2 regions of the Alteromonas sp. CI.11.F.A3 genome follow, and region 2 is predicted to be linked to the other one. Evidence: predicted binding sites of a transcription regulator. Region 2 holds the regulator's gene; the other holds the start of a gene.

Region 1 (12,400 bases), 440 kb from region 2:
TAGGTTGAATTTGATTCAACTCGGCGGCTAGGTCATATCCATGGTAATCAGGAAGCGTTAAATCCATCAATACATGGTCAAATACCACTTCGTTCATACGCTCGATAGCATCCGCGCCCGTATTTGCCGTAATGACATCATGGCCTTGATGAACTAAAAATAATTGCAATAACTCTGCAGCATCCTCATCATCTTCTATTACTAATACTTTCTTTGAAGTCGGTTGAGGTTGAGTGCATTGGGTGACTGTTTTAACGGTTTCTATTTTTGACACGGCTGGTCCTTGAGAGCGCACCAAATATTGGTCGAGCACTTCAGTAAGCGCTGCTCGTTCAATAGGTTTACCAATAACATTATTAAATCCGTCATCCATTAAAGACTGTTTTAATCCTTTACGGCTAGCGGCTGTGACGGCCACAACAGGTACGTTGCTCTTGTGTCGCCTAATTGCATGAAGCGCTTCAATGCCATTCATTACAGGCATATGGATGTCCATTAACACTAAATGAAAGGGGTCGTTATCTTCTTCGGCTTGTAGTACTGCCTCTAACGCTTTAACCCCGTTTTCAGCATAAGCTACAGTAGCGTGACATTGACTGACTAAATGCCCTGTTAAGCGACGAATTTCACGAATATCATCAACAATTAGTACTTTGCCGGTAACTTGTAAATCCAAATTGTTCGATTCTGTTTTGCTAGGTGGCTTAAGCGTAAGATGTGTACGACTTTGCTCACTAATATCACCAGGGTCGATGGAAAATGAAAATCGACTGCCTTTGCCAAACACGGAATCAACACTAATGCTACCACCTAGCTTAGTGACAAGCTCACGGCTTATCGCTAAACCTAATCCAGCTCCGCCATGGTTCGCGCGCATAATATCTTCGATTTGTTCGAAAGGTTGAAAAATTTTATCTAGCTTATCTGGTGGCATGCCAATACCAGTATCTTCAACAATAAAGTGTAATCGCTCATTCGTTTTGCCAGGCGCGGGTGGACGAATCTCTACTGTAACCGTAATTTTTCCGGTATCGGTAAATTTTACGGCATTGCTGACTAAATTGATTAACACCTGGCGCAAACGGGTAGGGTCAGTTTTAACCACTTCTGGAATCTTGGTTTCTGCAATAACGTCGAAAATAAGATCTTTATCTTTGGCGGCCAATCGCATCAATGAGTGAATATCAGTGAGGAAAGGGCTTAAATGTACCTCTTTGATATTCAGCTCAAGTTTGTCTGCCATAATGCGAGACATATCCAACAAATCATTTAACAAGCTTAGTAAATGTTTTCCGTTGGAATGAATAATAGAAAGCTCTTGCGCGAGAGGATCATTACCTTTGTCGTCTAATAGTAGTTCTGTATAACCTAGAATAGACGTAAGCGGGGTGCGAAGTTCGTGACCTAAGTGGGCCAAAAACTTATCTTTCGCTTTATTTTGCTGTTCAACTTTATGTCTTTCTAATCGTTCGTTTTCTATCTCTCGTCGAACCATGGCGTAACGAATGGTTCGCATGAAACGTGGCGACTCAATTTCTGTTTTTTGTAGGTAATCGGCTGCACCTGCTCGCATTACCAATTCGTCAACTTGAGAGTCTGACTGACCAGTTAGAATAACAACAGGGAGGTTGAACTGATTCGATTTTAGTACTTCCAACACATCTACTGCGTTTTCAGCACCTAGCAAATAATCGAGTAAGCACAAGTCGAAATTTCGACGCTGTAACGCGTCTATGGCGTCAGCACTGTTGGTTACCCAGGTAAGCTGGAAACGGGGTTCTTCACATTGAAGTAAATAATCCGATGTTAGGAAATAATCATCTTCGTCATCTTCAATCAGTAAAACCCGGATAACTTCGGTCACTGTGCGCTCCATAAAACATTTAGCCGTAAAACTTAGCGCTGAATAACCAGCACTTTAAAACATTACGGCCCTAATAATTAGCGCCGTACAACTTGAGTAACACTTTATTGAGCCCATCAATATTGACTCATAACACGTTAAATCGGATGAAAAGGGCGATTAATCGTGGGGCAATTCTACAAACTCAATCCAGTAGCGACCTAGCGCGCGCATAAGCTCGACAAGTCCCTCGAAATTCACAGGTTTGGTGATATAGGAAGCACAGCCTAAATCGTATCCGCGAAGCATGTCTTCTTCTTCTTTGGAGGTAGTAAGAATGACTACTGGGATCCCACGTAGTTTAGGGTCAGTTTTCAATTCTTGCAGCGCTTCTCTGCCGTCTTTACGTGGCATGTTAAGGTCTAACAGAATTAAGCTAGGGCGGGGGAATTTGCTGGCATCTGTGTATTTGCCTTCATGACGTAAAAATTCGAGTAATTCCACGCCATCTTCAACACAAAATAAGTTGTTTAACACACGGCTTTCTTTCAGTGCGTCTACGGTTAATAGACGATCGTCCTCATCGTCATCTGCCATAAGGATATTAATAGGTTGGGATTGTTTACGCGTCATGTGTGGTATCTCCATTATTATTTAGAGAGCCAAATGGCTCGCTGTTTGTTGGCAGAAGGATAGTAAAGGTTGCGCCTTCTCCTGGCGAGCTTTTTGCCGAAATTTGACCATTGTGCCGCTCAACAATGCGTCGACATACCGCTAGTCCGATCCCCGTTCCTTTATATTCGCTTCTTCCGTGTAAGCGTTGAAAGGGGGCAAAAATCTTTTCTGCAAAACCTTGCTCAAAACCAATACCGTTGTCTGAGATTTGAATTTTAATCCAGTCATATTCATCAGCTAACAATATGTCTTTCATGTCAGAATCACTAGGCGGGGTAGCGGTAATTTCAATAAGGGGTTCTTTGTCGGCGGTTTGAAATTTTAGCGCGTTAGACAGCAAGTTTAGAAACAGCTGATCAATTTGTGATTTGTCTGCGCGAATAGTCGGAATGTCCTGCACAATCACTTTGGCGCCTTTTTCTTCAATAGCTATTTCTAAGTCGCCTAACACGCCATCGATAACCTCACTAACGTTTACCTGTTCAAAATCTTTACCCCGTGTAGACACGCGAGAAAAAGACAAAAGATCAGATATCAACATAGACATACGCTCTGCCGCATTAAGCATACGGGCGAGAAAGTCTTGCCCACGTTCGTCCATTACATCTTTATAGCCCGAGTCTAATCGATTACCAAAGGCGCGAATTTTCCGAAGTGGCTCTTGCAGATCGTGAGACGCTACAAAAGCAAAATCCTCGAGTTCTCGGTTACTGCGGGCTAACTCATCTGAATAAATACGTAATTCTTGGGTTCGTTCTGAAATTTTATGCTCTAGGTCTTCATTAACATCTACAAGCGTATCTTTGTGTTTTTCATTTTCTCGAATGTTGGCTTTTAACAACAAGAAAATCGAGATAATAAGAAACAGGGTGGTACCTGAAGAAATTAATAAAGTATTCACTGAGTCACGTCTTAGCTTCATTAAACTGGCTAAGTGCGTACCTTGAATATCCCTTTCAGAGGAATCGATGCGCTCGAACATATTTTCGAAGTCGTTGTATAAATCTAGACCTCTGTCACTTTCAAGCAACGTGAAGGCTTGCTCTATATCACCTACTCTTACTAGCTCTACAATTCGCACCATACCGTTAATTTTAACGCGAGTAAGGGCGAGTAGCTTTTCTATCCGCTCTGATTGTTCCGGCAAATCAGACGCCAAAGCACTCACTTCAACTTCATCAGCAAGGGCAGTAAAGTTATTCAGTGTTTGTGTGTACTCCTCCAGATAAGCTTCATCTTCAGTAAGAAGGAAACCACGTTGACCTGATTCGGCGCGCAAAACGGCCACGTGCAGCTTGTTTACTGCACTTATTACGCGACTGGTGGTAAACAAGCGCGCTTCTAGGGCCGATAAGTCATCAAGGGTTTGCACCACATAAAATGAATTCGCAGTAATAATAGCAATCACGAATACCACCATGATTACCCAGCTGTATAGCGAAGACAAAACTTTGTTTAGCATTACATCAATCCAATAATGTGTCGCCAAAATCTGAAGTCATTTCAGAAAGGGAGTCACTGCAGTCTTTAGCACTGGAAATTATTTTATCCAATGCTGCCATCGCTTTTTGGGCGGGAACTTCACCATTAAGCGCCATTTTTACCAATTCAGCTTGCATCGAAATGCGATTCAGCGGTTTGCGTGCATCGTGTACATAGGTGCTCAATCGGGCAAACTCATCTTCAGTCATAACTTTTGTCCTGCCTTACTAGTCTTCTTTGACCAAATCGCCATATGCGTGAAGTCGGTTGTATAGGGTCTTGGTACTTATGCCCAGCATGTCAGCGGCCATGGTTTTATTCCCATTAACCTTCTCAAGCGTGGCATAAATAAGTTCCTTTTCAACATCTTCAATAGTACGTCCTGCTTGAAGTGCTGGTGCTGTACTTTGTTTTTTAGCAAAAGGCGATTCAATCGTTTTAGGAAGCTCTATGACCTGTTTTGTCGGGTCGCTCATAATAGCAGCACGATGAACAAAGTGGCGTAATTCACGAACATTACCTGGCCAATCGTAGGCTTGTAACGTGTTTAGCTGACTTTCTTGCCAACTAAATTTAGAGCCATTATCTTTATTAAACTCTTCAATAAAGGTTTTTGCTAATAAAGGAATATCTTCTTTGCGTTCGCGCAAAGTGGGTATGGTGATTGGAAACACCGCAAGTCTGAAATAGATATCTTCACGCAGCACTTTGCTTTGTGCTATTTCTTCCATGGTTCGGTTGGTCGCTGACACTACGCGGCAGTTAACCGGAATAGTTTTAGTACCGCCAACACGGATAACCACTTTGTTTTCCAATACGCGCAGTAAGTTTGGCTGCATGTCGATAGGCATTTCAGTGATTTCATCTAAGAACAAACATCCGCCCTCAGCTTGTTCGAAAACACCTTCTTTACGGCCAACAGCGCCTGTAAATGCGCCTTTCTCGTGGCCAAATAATTCACTACCAATCAATTCTTTTGAAAAGGCACCGCAGTTAGTCACTACGTAAGGGCCTTCACTTTGTGAAGCGCGGTGAATGGCGGCTGCAACTACCTCTTTCCCTACACCACTTTCGCCAAGTAGCATAACGTTCGCACTTGTTCTGCTTACTCGTTCAATTAATTTGTAGAGTTCTCTCATTGGCGCAGATTCGCCAATAAGCAAGTCGAAATGCTTTTCGATTTTTTCGCTGGTATCTTCAGCAACTTTAGGTTTCCCCGTTAATACTGCTTCAATGTCTTCACGTTGAATAGGCTTAACAAGGTAATCAATATTGGGGCCGCATAAACCTTTAATGACACCCTTTACCGATGGGTGCCCAGTAATAAGGGTAATGCGTGGACGTTTGGGAAGTGCGTTAAGTTCATCGAACAAGTGTGCACCGCTGCCATCAGGCAACATGAAATCAAGTAATATATGATCAAAGGTTTCTTTCTTTAACCAGTCTCTCGCTTCACCTAATGTGGCAGCAGTTAGGACTTCGTGACCGAGAAACTCAATAATAGTGCAGGCCACCTCGGTAAACTCGGCATCATCATCTACAAGCAAAACAGTTAACACTTGAATATCCCTTTTTTATTGACCAACCACTTCCTGATAGCTTGTCTCAGCACATTGGGTGGGTAAGTTGACCAGATTTTATAATTATTTGTGCATTATTACATTCAAACGTAGACGTTGTCGCATTCATACTCAACTTTGGTTGAATAAGGCAGCAATATCTTGGGGCTGACCTCAAGATGCGATCCTCGCATCATGTAAAAGAGGGCTAGCTAAATATAATCCACACACTGACATATCTTTAGCTGATAAAGCACATATTGTGCCGATTGCTACCAGAAAAGCGCAAATTTGAACGCTGACCCACTTCAGTGGCACAGTTATCGCATTATTAATCTCATAGTAGCTTTGTAACCGAACGCAAAAATTCAGCGCTTGTGCGTATTTTTCTGAAAAATTTATCTCAGATTTTTACTTACGGGTCAGCGCAAAATATAAGCGTTATGTACGGTGATACTACTGAATTAATTTAATTTTTGATGGAATACCCAAAGCGTATTGCGCTTCGCTATCACCCAAGACGCATAGGTTTCAATGGAAATTAGGCATAAGCCTTAAGCCATAAATAGGGAATAAAAATGTTTGAGGAAACTGGCGCAAGGTCAATGACACTTTATGAGTTGTTGGGCAAGATGCAGCCCAAAAACACCACCGACGTCATGGCGTTTTCGGAGTTCTGGAATGCCATGGAAAAGAGGGGGTTTGGACCTATGTTGGCTTTGCCTGCGTTTATTGCAGCAACCCCCATAGGTGCCATTCCTGGTGTACCTACCATAACCGGTGTGACAATTTTACTTATCGCAATGCAAATTTTACTCGGTCGCCGTCATCCGTGGCTTCCTGCTACCATTATGAAAATTGAAATGGACGCCGATCGAATTGAATTTTTGGTTAATAAAATGAAACCTGTGGCGGTGCGATGTGACCGATTCTTAATGCCACGGTGGTTTTTTATGCGCCAGCCTGTGTTTCGCTCATTGATTGCACTTAGCTGTGCGGCGTGTGGATTGTTGATGGTGCCACTAGAATTAGTACCCTTTATGGGGTTAATACCGGCGTTTGCGGTATTGATTATGGCTATAGGTATGGCAACGGATGACGGCGCTGTAGCACTCTTTGGGCTATCCATTGCTCTATTTGGTTTCTTGTATGGCGGCCAACAGATAGCATTAGGGATTGGGTAACTTAAGCATTGGGTAAATTAAGTATTGGGTAAATTAAGTATTGGGTAAACCAAGCGCTGGCTAAACTTAATATCGGGCAAATTAGATATTCGTTAGATACCCGAGTTCTTGCTTTTTAGGCTTTGCGTTAAGTACAGCTTAGCTATAACACTTTGCTTTAATTAAACTGCCACAGCTTATGCTATCGATGCAGAGACTCTATGCATTGATCAAGCATGCCATCAGCAGAGGGAAGCTGCATCGATTGATATCTAAGTTCACCGATAAAGCTTCTTGCTGCGGGCCCAAGGCCGTCACCATCTTCAAATGTGAGATAAAGCATAGCGCGACGCAATCCACTGTTGCTATCAATAGGAAGCGGAAGCAACAGCCCTTCTTCTAATTCTTTTTTAATGATAGCGATAGGGAGCCAAGCAAACCCAAGCCCTTGAGAAATCATATCTACCGAGGTTCTAATATGGCTCACCGTCCAGCGCTGCTCGGCGCCAAGCCAACCTGCATCAACTTTACGTTCAGCCGATGAATCTCTTACTACTATTTGACGATGCGACTTTAGATCTTCTAACGTTAACGCGCGGTCAAGTGCGTGCAGAGGATGATCGACATGTGCCACCGCGGCAAAGTCTATCTCGCATAAATCTTCACTGAATCCGCCGGGGTAGGGGAAAGGTGAAATCGCGATATCGACATTACCACTATCAAGTAGGGAGTTTGCCCCGCTTAATACGGTTTCTTCAATTTCGATACGTAGCAGCGGGAACTCTTCAGACACTTTGCTCAGTACGTTATAGAGTAAGTCTGATGGAAAAATAATATCAACGGCGATACGAAGAAGAGTTTCAGTTCCCGCTTGTAAACTAGCCGCTACCGCTTCTAACTTTTGAGCTTCATTTAAAACGAACGCTGCTCGACGATACATCAACTCCCCTTGAGGAGACAGTTTTACCTTGCGTCCACTGTTTTCGAACAACACAACGCCAATGGCATTTTCTAATTTTTGAACCGCGTGATGCACACTAGACTGGCTTTTGTGAACCAATGCGGCAGCTTGATTGAAGCCTCCAGCATCTACCACAGCTTTAAACATGCGCCATTGTTCTAACGTAGATTTTAACATCGCGAGCTCTAATTGATTATTCTGTCACTGTATAGAGCGGTTATACCACAAGCGGCCAGAGGCTGTCAGCGCTTATGCGTCGGTGGCTTGCTTAATATCGCCTATTGAACAGGTTACCACGCTCACATTGTCATACCCCATGTTCATTAGCTGTTCGGCTGCCAATTTAGCGCGAATGCCCGAGGCGCAATGAATATAGATTGGAAACTTGGCATCTTTACATTTTTCGATAACTTTCATTTCGAGCACGCCACGAGGAATATTTAATGCGGCTTCTACAGGGCTAGATGCAGCCTCGGCGGGCTCACGAACATCAAGTAATAAACCATGATTAGAAGATATTTCCTGCATCGCTTCTTTAGCCGTAATACAACGCAGCGGGAAAGGGATATTAGCGAGTCTAGTAGTGATATCAATTAACATTAAAACACCTTGAAAAATAATGATGAGTTTACTATATAAGGAAATTGCTATGTTTTCTAGCACGTATTTTCATTATATATTTTATAAAAAAATGACATTGAGTTTTGGCGTTCGCCGCTATAGTAGTATACTTTAGTATAAGAAGGCGGGTTGGTAGCTCGTCTACGTAAATTTAAAAGTGAGTTGTTATGACTGATAATCTAGCCGTTGATAATCTATCTGTAGATACGAGCGAAATGGCTCAATATACAATGGAAGCTGAGCTTTATCTAAAGCAGTTGGCGAATAAAACCCGTTTAATGGTTTTATGCTCTTTAGTGGACAAAGAGCTATCTGTAACCCAAATGTTAGACCATGTAGACGTTTCTCAGCCTGTGATTTCACAACATTTGGCCCTATTAAGAGAATCTAAGATGGTGGCCACACGCCGGGACGGACAAACCATTTACTATCGACTAGCCGACGAAAGAGTGAAGCAAACCATTGGTCTGCTCCACAAGTTTTTTTGCGCGCAGAACGATTAACCTTAGTTGACGTAAATCTAATTTACTCAAAGGCAGTTAATCGCTCTTGCTCAAATGCTACTCGACTTAGCTAGACAAGCTTCGCATTCGCTATCAACGCCTCTACGTATGCAATATCACCCAACTTATCAAGGTCAACTTCCGGTCTAGCCATCAATCCCTCGTGGGTGAGGTTGACCGAGACATTATGAGAAGACCAATCGATACTTTTGATGTCTGAGGGCAGTACCGCCAGCTTTTTACCACCCGGTAACCAGTTGTTTGTATCTACCACTAACAACTGAATTTTCCAGCCATCAGTATCAAACACAAAATCGCTAATATGCCCAACGTTGTCGTCTTGGGTTGCCACTTCGTAGCCACTAACCTCGCCACAAGCTCTTAAGTGATTCTCAGGTTTATTATCTAACTCTTCTTTACCCATGGCTGCTAGCTCAGGATCGGCTAGTTCATTTGGGTGAGCGAAATCGCCCCACGCGCCTGGGCCAATCCAGTAATAGCCATAACCAAAGTAACGAAACAGCGTTTCTTCGAACTCTCTTGAAACCGGTTTGTGCTCGTCAATTGATGGGCTGTTTTTAAGCGTGTCTGCCGTCATGGAAACATCAACGGTTTCTTCTTCCTGATCAACACGGGTCACCGAGATAGGTGAGATCACCACTTTCCTGCTAAGAGGAAGCCACGTATTCGTATCGGCAACTACGTACCTAACAACGAAATCTTTATCGTCGAAAAGTATGTCTCGTACGCCGCCTATGTCCTTATCGGTAGCATGAATTGAAAAATGTTTAATCTGTTTATATGACACCATCATCGCTGCGCCTCCTTTGCCTTCAGGCTTGGGTAATTCATTAGATATTGTTCTACTATTTTCCAACAGCGTGGTTTGCGTAAAATAGCAATTTCACAATGCTAAGTTATTAATATAGAACCATCTGTTTGAAAATTACAAATATGCAAAGATTTGTTCGGGCACAATCTAGATATGGATCAACAAACAGAAGAATAGCGAGGGAAATATCACAAATATAGGCAACCAGCCCGATTTGCTCTGGGCTGGTTGTTAGTAGGTCGAATGCAAAATTAGGCTACATCGAATGCTTCATCGCTGTAATCTTCATCGTAATCCGATTGGTTACTCGCAGCGCTGCTATGCAATGTGTAGAAGTGTTTCTTGCCTCGAGATAAGCGTACGTACTTGGCCCAAGTGCGCTCTACAGCGTTTTCAGCTTCCACTTTACCACTAATAAAGTCTAGAAAATGAAGCTCATCATCTGTCTCTGGTGATAGCTCCCCGCATTCTAGTGCCAGTAGGGTCTTTCCATAACCGGTTAGTATATCTGCTTCACCAATACTGAAGTCGCCAGATTTTCGAAAGCCATAAGGAAATTTTTGTCTGTCTATAAAAGGTTTTTGAGAAACGCGAATTGATAAATTTTTCATGGTTGTACCCAGCATTGAGTTGTCTTCAAGCGAACTTTTAAGACAAAAGAATCAGAACATAAAACAAAACATTTTTTTCTTCTCAATAAAAAATTTTGTTGGAAAATATAACGCGCAAAAATGTACAAATTTATAGGGTGTGAAAAGCGTGGTTTTGCAAATATCGCTTCTTTCTAATTTGTTTAAGTTATTGATAATTAATTGTTTTTATGGTTTTCTAGATGTGGCAATGAAAAAGCGCTCAGGTCTAGGAGGATTGAGGCAACGAAGCGAATTACATGACCAAAACCCACTACAAAAAATTATTGTCGCAACGATGATAAAAATTCGTTTTCTATTTTTGGTGCCAAGATAATAATGACGAAGTGGCAATAACCTAGAGATAGACATGAGTAAAGACTATCGTTACCAAAGTGAAGAATTGGACTCGGTAGAAGAGGAAGACTTTCACACCAAGAAGGTGGGCACTAAGCGCCACCAAAGCGTAAAAAATAAACAGAATCGTGACTTACAACGTCGAGAAAAACAGCGCCGTTTAATGCACGAAGGCAGTTGATACGCTTCTTAGTTGAAAATAAATACAACGCACTGCTTTAATAGCAGTGCGTTGCTGTGCTTTTGTGTTTACATGCCGTATTATCTGTGACAGTTTACAATCACTTATTTATCGGTTTTGTAAGAAGCATGGATATACGCTTTCTCACCACATTTATTGAAGTTGCAAAAACCCGACATTTTGGCAAAGCAGCTGAAAATCTTTATCTAACGCAATCTGCGGTAAGTGCGCGGATCAAGTTGCTAGAAGAATACTTTCATACCACGCTTTTCATACGCCAGCGCAATAGTATTCAGCTAACCCAATCGGGGGAGAAGCTGTTGCCGTATGCACGCCAGCTTTGCAGTACGCTAAATGAAGCCAAGCAAGAACTGCAAATTCAGTCTTCTGAATATGTGGTGTGTGGGGCAACGCAGTTAGCCAGTGAATTAATGTTGCCTACCACTTTAAGTCACCTTCACAACACATTTCCTGATTGGTCTGTTAAAGCAGAAGTACTTTCTCTCGATGGTTTGTCCCGTCAATTGCACGAGCGTGTAACCGATTTGGCTTTTTCAACCGAACCGCTAAAGTCAGAAGAAGTTAAAAGTGAAGTGTTATTAGAGAACCAGTTAGGGTTATACCGAATTGGTGAAGGCAGTGATGTAGTAGACGCGGCAGAGTTTGTGGCCATTGATTGGGGCAGCAAAGCCAGAGATTTATTGCTTACGTTATACCCTCAACTTCGTGATGCTAAATTACGTACGAACTCGCTCAACTTAGCCCTTAATAACCTACAATATGAAGGTGGCGTTGCTGTACTTCCTAAAGGAACGGTAAATCAACTTGATCCAACTATCACTATTTCACTAATACAGCCTTTAGAAGGTATAACCATGAAAGTTTATCTTCACACCATGAAACAAGTCAGGCGTGTAGGGCTAGAAGCCTTAATTACCAGCATATCGACCATACACCCTGCCTAATAGCAAAGAGAAAATTATGACAACTCAACACCCATTATTACAAATGAACGCGTTCGAACGCCTAGAAGCTAGCGTTGAATTAATTAAAACCTCGGGCAAACTTTTCATTCTTAAAGATGAACATGGTTGCGTGATGTTAACGACAGATGATGAAGATGGCATTCCAGTATGGCCGGAATCATCTCTAGCTTTGCTATGGGCAACTGAAGATTGGTCAGACTGTGAAGCAATGGAAATTTCTACCAAAGACTTTCTTACCAAATGGGTGGGCGGCATGACGCAAGATAACCTTACGGTTATGGTTTGTCCGGTACCAGGAGAGGAGGGTGAAGTGATGGAACCAGAGGAATTTGCACAGCAAATTTAATGATCCCATCATTTGATTTTAGCGTTTCAATATTAACGGATTATTATGATTGAAGAGGAGCTACCATGTTTACTGAACAACCGACTATGAACAGTTTGTTTGAACAGTTAGGGCTAGATAGTAGCGATGAAGCGATAGACAGTTTTATTGAAACGCACAAAGGATTAAATAAGAGCCAACATATTTTCGAAGCGCCGTTTTGGTCTGAAAGCCAAGCGGCTTTCTTGAAAACGGCTATTGAAGATGACGCTGATTGGGCTGA
Region 2 (12,400 bases):
AAAAAACTGGATAACGAAGATACTCAAGCCCTGCAATTCGCTTTTGGTTTTCTGCGTGTTGGTGAAGGGCGTTTATGTGAAATTAACAATGCTGAAATAGTCACTGACAAACAAACTATGCCGTTAGAGATTAGCGATGAGTACCGCTTCACTGTACCTACAGAAAAAGCGCTAAAATTAGCAAATGCTTACGTGCGAATAGATTTAACTGAAGCGGCTAATGTGTGTGATATGTCGGTGCAGCTAGAAACAAAAAGCAGCTACCTAACCGCCAGTTACACAAAAGAAGAGCTGAATTTTATTTATGGCCAATATGAAGCTTTCTTTAATGAAATGGGCAGTTTCTTGTCGTTCTTAATGCCAACGGTGAAAGGGTTGATGTTGCAATTTGATGATAAAAATCTGGATTATATAACCCCAGAGGGCCTGCATATTAATAACGGCATACTTCACTTAGAACAAGGTGAAATTAACGAAAATAAAGGGCTTACGCTACCGAAAGCCCCCCTTCGTGTTACCGCTATGGCATCAAGCTAATAGCTGATACTTAATTTGCTCAGCAATACGGGTGATAGTTTGTTCACCCTTTTCACATAGCTCTTGTGCACGGTGAAATTCCATAATACCCACGTCGGTTAGTTGGGGTTCGATAAGAATATCTGGCGGATCGCCCGCTAAACGTGAACGTGTCACCCTTGCTTGTAGTATCTCTAGCGAACTACTCATCACACTTAAAATTCCTGGAGGGTTACCTCTAGGGACTTTATTTGGCGGCGGCGAAATCGTTTCTTCTATGGCTTCAATAGCTTCGCTAGCAATGCCTTCGTTTTGTTCGCTATGTTCGGTGTCGGTTTCAGTTTCTTCTTTATCTTTACTATCAGGTGAGAACCACTGCTTAAGCACGTTTTGGCTTTTAGTGAAGAAGTCTTCTGTTTTCCTTTGATTCTCTTCGTGATCTAGACGTAGTTTCTCAAGCCTAAGGGGCCTGAAATCAGCATTCAGGTTCACGGCAATAACAAAATCGGCACCAAGCTGACGACACAGATTAACAGGCACCGGATTAACTACCGCACCATCTACTAACCAACGATCGCCATGGGCTACAGGGGCAAATAGGGCAGGAATAGCACACGAAGCTTGAATAGTATTGCCAATCTCACCGGAACTAAACACCACTTCACGACCTGTGTACAAATCGGTAGCCACTGAAGCGAACGGCTTCTCCATTGCTTCGTAGGTTGGGGCACAAAACTCGCTAGCAAGCTTATCAAACACTTTTTGCCCGCTAGCAATGCCGCCTCTACGTAAGCCAACGCCCATCAAAGCAAGCACCTGCCAATCTGACAAAGAACAAGACCACTCTTTAAGGCCTTCTAATTTGCCACTGGCGTAGGCAGCACCAACATAGGCTCCAATAGAACAACCTGCCACCACGTCAATTTTAATACCTAGCTTTTCTAATGCTTGAATAATACCAATGTGGGTCCAACCTCTTGCAGCTCCCGCACCTAATGCTAGACCTATTTTCATTTAGTTTGATTCCATCAAATTGATAACTTGAACCGTGTCGTCAGTAGGCTCACTGGGTGACTCAAAGCTGGGTGGATCGAAACCAATATCACCATCTTCCACTGGACCGTTCTGTGTAGAGATGCCTTTAAAGTCGTGCAAATTCTTATCGACCAGATGCGAAGGCGCTACATTTTGAAGCGCACTGAACATAGACTCAATACGCCCAGGGAAACGGCGATCCCAATCTTGTAGCATGGCCTTAACGTTCTGACGCTGCAAATTCTCTTGAGAGCCGCACAAATTGCAAGGAATGATTGGAAATTCTACGGCATCAGAATAACGCTGAATGTCTTTTTCAGTGCAATAGGCAAGAGGTCTTATCACAATATGCTCGCCATTATCGCTTACCAACTTCGGTGGCATTGATTTAAGCTTACCGCCATGAAACATGTTCAAAAAGAAGGTTTCTAGCATGTCATCACGGTGGTGACCGAGTGCAATTTTAGTGGCGCCTAATTTTTTTGCCGTGCTGTATAAAATGCCGCGACGTAATCGCGAACAAAGTGAGCACGTGGTTTTACCTTCTGGCACTTTATCCATAACAATAGAGTAGGTGTCTTCTTCTACGATTTTGTACTCTACCCCCACACTTTCAAGGTATTCAGGAAGTACGTGCTCTGGAAATCCTGGCTGCTTTTGATCGAGGTTAACCGCAATAATGTCAAAATGAATTGGCGCAATGCGCTTTAAAAACATAAGAATATCAAGCATAGCGTAACTGTCTTTACCGCCAGACAAGCACACCATGACTTTATCGTTGTTTTCAATCATGCCGAAATCAGCAATCGCTTTGCCTACATTTCGACGAAGTCGCTTTTGTAGCTTGTTAAAGCTGTATTTTTGTTTATTTTGAGACGCGGTTAACGGAGCGTCCGCACGGTTTGTGCCTGCACTGGTCATATCAATAGCTTGGTTACTGCGAAAAAAACCATTATACAGTAATCAAGTAAAATTGAATGTGTGAGGTTAAGATTTTTTGTATCTTGTTGGCACGGGCTGCTACAAAATGCCAATAGCGCTAAAGGCTAAAACCAATAGCGCTTCAAGCTACAAAGCTACGCTAGCGAACCGTGCCAACAGACTGTGTTTAAATGTTTATCTATTAGCGTGAAAGAGGCGAAATAAAGCCGTCTGGTTTTATTGCCAGTACATCACACACCAGCTCATCTATAACATGTTCAGCAGTGTTACCTATAAGGGCCGCAGAAATACCAACTCGGCCAACCGTGCCTATGATCACCAGTTCGGCATCTATATCTTTGGCTATTCTTGGAATCACTTTTTCAGGTAGGCCTTCTTTAACGTAACAGCGCTCACTATCAATAGCATACTTTTCGCTGTGTTTGTTCATCTCAAGTTCGTGATGGTGCTTTACTGCGTTGTTGTACGTATCAGGGTCGAACTCCGGAACTTCAATCGCGATATTAAGCGGTGTAGCAGGATAGCTGTTAACCAAATTTACGTTGCCACTGAGTAGCGCGGCATAATCGTTAGCAATGACTGTGATTTTGTCGTTGAGTAGCGCATGTTCGTCGTCTTCACTGCCTACATTGACTGCCGCAATAATTTCACCATTGTCGGGCCATTCATGGTCTTTTACCAACAATACGGGGGAGGGACATTTTCTAAGTAGGTGCCAGTCTGTTGGAGTGAAAATAACAGAAGCTAAATCGTCATGGCGTTTGGTTGCTTTAACAACCAAGTCTATATTGTTATCTATTACATAATGCACCACAGCTTCAAAGGCGCGGTTGTTCCATTCAACAACAATATCGGTTTTTTCAAACCCTAAATCGCTAAGGGTTTTACGTAACCAACCCGCATGTTCCTTAGTGACCGCATCGCGCATTGCTTCGCGATCATCAGGGCTGAGCATGGTAGTCATATCATAAGATAAATCGTAAACCACCAGCATGGCGGTGACAGAAGCCCCTGTCTTTTTGGCAAGTTCGTATGCACGGCTAAGCGCAGGTTGAGTATCTCTATCGGCTTCAATGACCGCTAAAATACGTTCATACTTAATCATAACCCCTCCAAACATCGTTAGAATTTTGGTTGCTACAATTTAAGTGTAATACCTATTTGCTATTACGTAACTTGTTTTAGATCAAAAGCTTTGAAGATTAGCTATTACAGGCAATATTAGGTGCAACCACAGACGATAAACGTCGTGACATCTCATCAAAATCTAAAATAGTAATGAGTTTACCGTCCACCTGAATAATATTTTCTTTTTGAAAACGGCTTAGTAGGCGACTAATGGTTTCAATAGTTAAACCAAGGTAGTTTCCGATTTCATTTCGCGTCATCGTAAGGTGAAATTCTTTGTTTGAAAATCCACGCTCTTCGAAACGTTGAGAAAGCTGTGAGAGGAAATACAATAGGCGTTCTTCTGCTGAGCGCTTATTAAGCAACATCATGAGGTCATGATCTTGTTTAATTTCCGCACTCATAAAACTCATTATTTGATGTCTTAACTTGGGGAACTGAACTGACATCTCGTCTAGGGTTTCATACGGTAATTCGCACACCATCGCAGTTTCTAATGCCTGAGCATAACTTTGGTGCTTGTTTTCCCGTAATGCGTCAAAGCCGATAATATCGCCAGGAAAGTGAAAACCTGTAATCTGCTCTTCACCATCTGAGTTGGTGACGAAAGACTTAAAAGAGCCGGTGCGTACTGCGTAAAGAGAGTTAAATGTATCTCCCGACTTTACCAGTAAATCACTCTTGTGAAGGGGTTTCTTTCGCTCAATAATATCATCTAAAGATTCAATCTCAGTCTTGTTTAGCGCAACGGGCAAACATAAGTGACTGAAACTGCAATTTTGACAATGAATTGAGAATTGGCTTCCTTTGCTCATAGGTTCAAACTATAAATAGGGTCGACTTAATATAATCTTACTCTTTTGTTTATGAAATTGCTGCATAAATTAAAAAGAGCGCGTAAATAGCCAATATTCCTGAAAAGCATTGCCTTACCACGGGGTGCCTAAAACCGGCTATAAGGTACTGACTACCTGCACTGGCCGCTAGCAAGGTGGGCAGGGTGCCTAACCCGAAAAAGAGCATAATAGCTGCGCCATCAATGGCAGAGCCTGATGCTAATGACCATGTAAGTGTTGAATAAACCAGTCCGCAGGGAAGCCAGCCCCATATAAAACCGTACGGGAGCGCATAGACTGGACTTTTGAACGGTAGGAAGCGTTTAGATAAGGGCTGAATAGCTTTAAATAATCCGCGCCCCATTGCTTCAATGTAATTTAAGCCTTGCCACCACTTACCTAAATAACACGCTAAAAGCAGCAGCATAATGCCACTAATTAAAGACAAAACGGGTTTAGCAATTGGCACAAATTCGGTGGCCATTTGGCCAACAGCGCCTGTAATAGCACCGGCTAACGTATAACTGAGGATACGGCCAAAATTATAAGCAAGGGTGTAGGGCAAAGCGGCTTCATTACTTGGTGTTACTGTGCGTAGTGCAGCAACTATGCCGCCACACATACCCACACAGTGCACGCCGCCAGCAATGCCAATGAAAAAGGCAGAGAATATATTAATCTCTGTCATTGGTTTCTTTGCGTTGTTGCAATTGCTTACGTTGCTCGGCTAGTTTCTTTTCATCACCTGACAAATCATCATCAAACAAAATGCTATAGCCCTGTCTATCAAGGTCTTCAAACTGATTGGTTTTTACCGCCCAGAAAAAGATAACCAGCGCCAACGCAACAATGATGATAGCGATGGGAATTAATACGTAAATGATACTCATATTATTTACTTAATAACCTAGTTGAATTGGTGACCACAATAATACTACTGAGTGACATGCCAACCACGGCCATCCAGGGAGAGAGTAACCCTGACACCGCAAAGGGGAGAATAATAATATTGTAACCTACCGACCATGCGATGTTTTGCTGAATTTTGCGTTTTGCTTGTTGGGCCACTGAAAATAAGGTGGGGACAGACAGTAGACTGTCGCCTAGCAAAATAACATCGGCAGCCGTTTTCGCTACATCGGTGGCGTTTCCTACGGCAACTGCCACATCTGCGCTAGCAAGAACAGGGGCATCATTTATACCGTCGCCCATCATCATGACTTTGCGACCTTGCTTTTGCAAAGTGTGCACTTGAGAATACTTTTGCTCCGGCGACAAGCCACCTTTTGCTATATGAATAGGTAAACTGGCAGTAAGTGTATCAACGTTTTTCTGTGTATCGCCACTTAGTACTACGAGTTGATGTTCATCCAGTGCGGTGAGTGTGGCTAAAGCATCTTGACGCAAACTATCATTTACGCAGAACGCGGCCATTAATACGCCATCGGCACACAAAAACACGTTTGCCGGTATGTCTACTTTTGCGGTGGTTGATAAGTTACAAAATACGGCTGACCCCATGGTGAAAGCCACATTGTTAATCTCACCACTAATGCCGCCACCAGGTGTAACCGTAAATCCATTAATTTTATTAGGTGGGGTTTTGTTCTGTGACTTAACAGCTTCGTTATCGAAGGCACGAGCAATAGGGTGTTCAGAACGAGACTCTAACAAAGCGGTAAGCGCCATTACCTGCACCGGATCTACACCTTTAGCAAACCAGCGCTGTTGTAGCGAGAACTTACCTTCTGTCAACGTGCCGGTTTTATCAAGGGCGATGGTATCAATATCGGTAAGCTGTTCTAACGCATCAGCACGCTTCAATAAAATGCCCTGACGATTCAGCTTCGCCATAGCGCAGGTTAACGCCGAAGGTGTGGCTAAGCCTAGTGCACAGGGGCAGGTTGCCACTAATACAGAGATAGTGATCCAGAAAGCCTCTTCGCTGCCCACGTAAGACCAGTAAACGTAGGTTAATGCAGATATAAGTAACACAGAGAAAACAAAGTAGCGTGAAAAGTTATCGGCAATTTGAGCCGCTTTTGGCTTACTTGCCATCGCGCTGGCTTGTAAGCGTACGATTTGATTGACCAAGGCATGCTTTAAGCTCTGAGTCACTTTAACCGTTAATGTGCCATCTTGGTTTACCGTACCACCATACACTAAATGGCTGGCCGATTTACTAACCGGGTTAAACTCACCAGTCAGCATAGACTCATCAACTGCGGCAGTACCATCTAGCACAATACCGTCTACAGGAATGGTTTCACCGGGCTTCACTAGTACCACATCATCAGGCATTAATAGCTTCGCCAAACACTGAGCAATGCTGCCATCAGTTTCAATTTTTGCGGCCGAGACGGGAATATACTGCATCATGTTGGCAGAAATTTGTGCCGCACGGTGCCTACTTCTATGCTCTAAAAACCGGCTTAAAAGGAGTAAAAAGATAAACATACATATAGATTCAAAATACACTTCACCTTGCTCTAGCAAGGTTGAACGTAAACCTGCAAAGTAGGTACCAAATACCGCAAGGGTGACCGGCACATCCATATTTACGGTTCTTGCGCTTATGGCCTTTAAAGCGCCTAAATAGAACGCGCTACCTGAATAAAGGACAACGGGGGTGGTAAGGGTGAGTGCTACCCAATAGAAGTATTGACGGGTTTCTTGCTCAATGGCACCAAACCAGTCGAAGTAAAGCCCAGCCATTAGCATCATTACCTGCATGGTCATAATGCCGGCTAAACCTAACTTTTTGATAAACGATTTTTGTTCACGTTTATAGCTAGCTTCATGTTCATCGGGGTGGAACGGTGAGCCAACATACCCTATGCGTTTTAATGTGGTGAGTATTTCGCTAAGTTTAATAACACTGGGTTCCCAGGTTATTAATGCGCGGCGCTCTTGAACATTTACGGCTACTTGGGCAATGCCTGATACTTTTGAGAGTTGTTTTTCAATCAACCAACCACACGCGGCACAGGTAATGCCTTCAAGGGTTAGCTGTATTTGTTTGTGTTGGCCTTCATCAAAAACAAATTCTTCTTGAAGGGCGGGATCGTCATATACGTTGAGCGCAGACAATGCATCTAAAATACCATCGTCCGACTTTTGTGCTGGTTCGGTTCTAAACTGGTAATAGTCTTCAAGTCCATTATCAACAATGGCTTGGGCAACTGCTTGGCAACCTGGGCAGCAGAGCTGCCTAGTTTCACCTAATATAACGGCTTCATATTTATGTGTTGCATCGTTAGGTAACGCGCAATGAAAACAAAGATTCTCGCTCATTACGGGTTAAACTTGATGGCGCCAGAGTAGGGAAGTTGAAGCGTATTTTGTACTTTCCAACTATCATCAACAGGAGAAAGCGAAACTTGCCATTTACCCGTAAGGTCTTTTTCAACAAAGCCGCGGTAAATACCATTCGCATCGCGACTTAGTAATACACTCGCATCACGCTCTTCCATGGTGACATGGTAAAAGTTCAGTTTAAGGGCGTTTCCTTCTGCTGGAATACCCGAATGGAACTCTACCGAAATACTGCCATCGGTAATGGTTAAGTCTGTTGTAATGTTCTTGCGTTTCGCTATGGCTTCTTTATCGAGCCGTGCATTGATCGCTTTACCTTCTTTGTAGTAATCGTCTACCACTAAGCTATCTTCGGTTGAAATAGCCAGTTTCAATAACACGCCACCCATTACTAATGTAATTAAGGGAACGGCAATAAGGAACCAGGGCCAGAATTGTTTATACCAGGGTGTATTCATTAATTACATCAACTCGTTTACTACAGAAAAACTGGCGCGATAGGAAAGATATGGCATCCAGTTGAAGAGGGTTATTTTCTCATAAAAAAAGCCCCGTGATAACGAGGCTTTTTAGCATTATTGTTGGTTATACGAATTTAGTCGTTAGAAAGACTATAAACGTACGATGCAACAACGTGGATTTTGTCATCACCCAAGGTTTTCTTGAATGAAGGCATAACACCATTTCGTCCGTAGGTTAATGTTTCAGTAACCGCACGATGACTTCCGCCATATAACCAAATGTTGTCAGTCAGGTTAGGTGCACCAAGTGCTTGGTTACCTTTACCGTCCATACCATGACAGGCAGCACATGCAGCAAAGCGAACTTTACCTGCATCAGCAAGTTGCTGGTCAACATCACGCCCGCTTAGGCTTAATGCGTATTCAACCACTTCTTCAATGCCTTTCTCACCCATAACATCTATCCATGCAGGCATAGCGGCTTTACGGCCTAATGTTAGGGTTTCAACAATTTTTGCACCCGAACCACCATATAACCAATCGTTATCGGTAAGGTTAGGGAAGCCGCCATTTTGGCCGCGAGCATCAGAACCATGACACTGAGAACAGTTTTGCATAAACAAGCGCTGTCCTACTTTATTCGCTTCAGGGTCTTTCGCTAGTTCCTCAACAGGAATTTGCGCATACGCTTCAAAAATTGGGTCGAACTTTTCAGCCGCGTAATCCAATTCACGATCGTATTCTACAAACTTGCCTTGCTCTTTTGCATCGATGCGCGCTTGCGCCGATTCTTCAAGCGTCAATATACCTTGGTTCGAGCTCTTCCAGCCAAATAAGCCTTCGTAAGAACCCAATCCAGGATAAAGGGCAAGGTAGATAAAACCCCAAATGATTGTCATGTAGAACATGATTGTCCACCAACGAGGAAGGTTGTTGTTCAACTCCTCGATGCCATCAAATTCATGCCCCATTGATTCTCCCTCTGGCACGCCTGTTTGATTGGACAAACACCAGCGCAGAAGGAAATAGCAACCAATGATTAACCCTAGGGTTATCACTGAAATCCAAATTGTCCAAAACATACTCATAAGTTCGAGACTCCTGCTAATCTTCTTTTGATTTTTCTTTGTCTTCGTCTGCGAAAGGCAAATTCGCCGCTTCATCAAACTTTTGTTTGTTGCGGCTACTAAAAGCCCACCAAACTATGCCAATGAAACTAACAAAGACGATGACAGTAAAAATGCTACCTACTATTCCTTGATCCATATTATTTCAAATGTGTGCCAAGAGATTGTAGGTATGCAATAAGGGCTTCCATTTCTGATTTGCCCTGTACTGCCGCTTGTGCTCCCGCGACATCTTCATCGGTATACGGTACGCCAAAGCCTTGGAAAACTTCCATCTTCTTGGCGGTTAACTTACCGTCAAGTTTGTTTTCTGCAAGCCATGGGAAACCAGGCATGTTCGACTCAGGTACCACGTTACGCGGATTAAGCAGGTGAACACGATGCCATTCATCACTGTAACGCCCACCAACACGTGCTAGGTCAGGACCAGTACGCTTAGAACCCCAAAGGAAAGGGTGTTCCCATACTGACTCACCAGCAACACTGTAGTGACCGTAACGTTCTGTTTCGGCACGGAACGGACGAATCATCTGACTGTGACAACCAACACATCCTTCACGGATATAGATGTCACGGCCTTCTAACTCGAGTGCTGTATAAGGACGTAAGCCTGTTACCGGTTCCATTGTTTGCTGCTGAAACATCAGCGGCGTAATTTGAACCATGGCACCGAAGCTAATCGCAACAAGGATTAGCACGGTTAACAGGCCGACATTTTTTTCAATTAACTCATGTGGATTTTTCATTATGTCGTCTCCTTATTACGCTGGCTGAGTTGTAACATCAGCAGCGATACTACCTTTAGGGGCACGAACGGTTTTCCATGTGTTATAAGCCATGATAAGCATGCCAGTAACCACGAAACAACCACCAATGAAACGAACCACATAGAAAGGTTTAGACGCTTCAAGCGATTCTACAAAGCTATACGTTAATGTACCGTCAGCATTTACTGCACGCCACATTAGCCCTTGAAGAACACCTGACATCCACATTGCTACGATATAAAGCACTACACCAATTGTTGCTAACCAGAAGTGAACATTAACAAGACGTGTGCTGTACATCGATGGCTGACCAAACAGAATAGGTATTAAGTGGTAAATAGAACCAATTGATACCATGGCTACCCAACCTAATGCTCCTGAGTGTACATGGCCGATAGTCCAGTCTGTGTAGTGAGACAATGCGTTAACTGTTTTAATTGCCATCATTGGGCCTTCAAAGGTAGACATACCATAGAAAGACAATGAAACAATTAAGAAACGTAATACAGGGTCAGTACGCAATTTATGCCATGCACCAGATAGCGTCATTATACCGTTTATCATTCCGCCCCAAGAAGGAACAAATAGAATGATAGACATCACCATACCTAGCGACTGTGTCCAATCGGGTAGGGCAGTATAATGTAAGTGGTGAGGACCAGCCCAAATGTACAATGAAATCAATGCCCAAAAGTGAACAATAGATAATCTGTACGAGTAAACTGGGCGACCTGCTTGCTTAGGAACGAAGTAATACATCATGCCTAAGAAGCCAGCAGTTAGGAAGAAACCTACTGCGTTATGGCCGTACCACCACTGCATCATGGCGTCTACTGCGCCTGCATACAATGAGTAAGACTTAGTGAAAGACACCGGAATGGCCATGCTATTACCAATGTGCAATACAGCAACGGTAAGCATGAACGCCCCTAAGAACCAGTTCGCAACATAAATATGCGACACTTTTCGGATAACTAGGGTTCCGAAGAAGTTAATGATATAAGCGAGCCAGACCAGCGTAATCAAAATATCGATTGGCCATTCTAGTTCAGCGTATTCTTTCGAGCTGGTTAAACCTAAAGGTAGAGAAACTACCGCCAATACGATAACGGCTTGCCAGCCCCAAAACGTAAATGCAGCAAGTTTGTCACTGAACAGTCTAACCTGAGAGGTACGCTGAACGATGTAGTATGACGTCGCGAACAAAGCACAGCCGCCGAAGGCAAAAATAACGGCATTGGTATGCAAAGGACGCAGACGCGAGAATGTTAGCCATGGTGTGTCAAAGTTAAGCATAGGTGCAAATAATTGCGCGGCAATAAATACCCCTAGGCCCATACCAATGATACCCCAGACTATGGTCATAATGGTAAATTGCCTAACTACTTTATAATTGTAGTCAGGTTGTGCTTGGCTTATTTCACTCATTTTAATGAATCTTCCACTTCAAATGAACTATGGTCTCCAACAGCCGTTCAAGTACGGTCTAGACATGTGAAAGCAACGGAATAACGCTTCACACCGAGCTCGGAAAGAGTAATAATTATAGTCTCCAAGCCAGTTGGTACGCGGATGATAAGGTTTTTAATTACAAAAAGATACCATAAACTACCTGAGCTTGATCTCCATCAATGAAGAAATATACAAAATTTAAGAAATGCTAAATAACAGTAACAAAAAGAGATCATTTTATTCACAAAGATGGCTTACGCCGCTTTGTATTTTTCTCGTGGCAGTATGTGTATTTGCAGTGCATCAATACCAAATGTCCGCTACGCCTTCTTCGAGCTCCTTAAATGAAATAGGAGAGAGCTGTACATTTGTCAACGAGCACTGTGAATTTTTAATACACGGCAGACACGCCTATGCGGAATTTTCAGACAAAGTAGAACCTGAAACCTCTATTACCCTAGTTCTAGATTTGCCTGTCGGGACGAAGATAGAAAGTGCCTGGATTGAGGGCGTGAACATGTACATGGGAAAAGTGCCCGTATTGCTCGAAAATAAGAACAAAGGGAAATGGTCAGGCTGGTTTATGTTGGGAAGCTGTAACGAATCGACAATGAAATGGCAATTGCGGTTAAATATAGAAGGGCAGGCAGCACCAAGCTACCTGAACTTCGAAACGATAATGTAGTATTACTTACATTTGAGATTGCAAATAGTTAGACAAGCCAAGGCGTTTAACTAGGCCAAGTTGTTGCTCTAACCAATGCGCATGATCACGCTCGGTATCATCAAGTAGTACTACTAAGATATCACGTGTTACGTAG

The links. The regulator FNR, encoded in region 2, switches genes on or off when oxygen is low (the NO sensors DNR and NnrR bind a similar motif). The targets are predictions, from matches to a motif close to TTGATCTAGATCAA.
Region 1: the regulator FNR is predicted to act here: its motif matches at 9,788-9,801, upstream of R1T43_RS09100 (PRC-barrel domain-containing protein).

What each region holds. Positions count from the first base shown of each region.
Region 1 is NZ_CP136708.1:2,108,654-2,121,053, forward strand. Features, by position in the region: gene R1T43_RS09055 (response regulator) at 1-1,864, opposite strand, end outside; gene R1T43_RS09060 (response regulator) at 2,024-2,476, opposite strand; gene R1T43_RS09065 (sensor histidine kinase) at 2,466-3,980, opposite strand; gene R1T43_RS09070 (hypothetical protein) at 3,985-4,209, opposite strand; gene R1T43_RS09075 (sigma-54-dependent transcriptional regulator) at 4,228-5,559, opposite strand; gene R1T43_RS09080 (exopolysaccharide biosynthesis protein) at 6,138-6,743, shown strand; gene R1T43_RS09085 (LysR family transcriptional regulator) at 6,925-7,860, opposite strand; gene R1T43_RS09090 (rhodanese-like domain-containing protein) at 7,933-8,283, opposite strand; gene R1T43_RS09095 (ArsR/SmtB family transcription factor) at 8,472-8,807, shown strand; gene R1T43_RS09100 (PRC-barrel domain-containing protein) at 8,878-9,621, opposite strand; gene maoP (DUF413 domain-containing protein) at 9,891-10,250, opposite strand; gene R1T43_RS09110 (hypothetical protein) at 10,639-10,806, shown strand; gene R1T43_RS09115 (LysR family transcriptional regulator) at 10,935-11,771, shown strand; gene R1T43_RS09120 (DUF2750 domain-containing protein) at 11,788-12,138, shown strand; gene R1T43_RS09125 (DUF2789 domain-containing protein) at 12,204-12,400, shown strand, end outside.
Region 2 is NZ_CP136708.1:2,545,310-2,557,709, reverse strand. Features, by position in the region: gene R1T43_RS10985 (DUF2987 domain-containing protein) at 1-537, shown strand, start outside; gene R1T43_RS10980 (patatin-like phospholipase family protein) at 529-1,530, opposite strand; gene ttcA (tRNA 2-thiocytidine(32) synthetase TtcA) at 1,531-2,472, opposite strand; gene uspE (universal stress protein UspE) at 2,675-3,598, opposite strand; gene fnr (fumarate/nitrate reduction transcriptional regulator Fnr) at 3,696-4,436, opposite strand; gene R1T43_RS10960 (sulfite exporter TauE/SafE family protein) at 4,486-5,145, opposite strand; gene ccoS (cbb3-type cytochrome oxidase assembly protein CcoS) at 5,132-5,347, opposite strand; gene R1T43_RS10950 (heavy metal translocating P-type ATPase) at 5,349-7,751, opposite strand; gene R1T43_RS10945 (FixH family protein) at 7,751-8,230, opposite strand; gene ccoP (cytochrome-c oxidase, cbb3-type subunit III) at 8,368-9,321, opposite strand; gene R1T43_RS10935 (cbb3-type cytochrome oxidase subunit 3) at 9,338-9,499, opposite strand; gene ccoO (cytochrome-c oxidase, cbb3-type subunit II) at 9,501-10,106, opposite strand; gene ccoN (cytochrome-c oxidase, cbb3-type subunit I) at 10,122-11,555, opposite strand; gene R1T43_RS10920 (hypothetical protein) at 12,097-12,264, shown strand; gene bfr (bacterioferritin) at 12,271-12,400, opposite strand, start outside.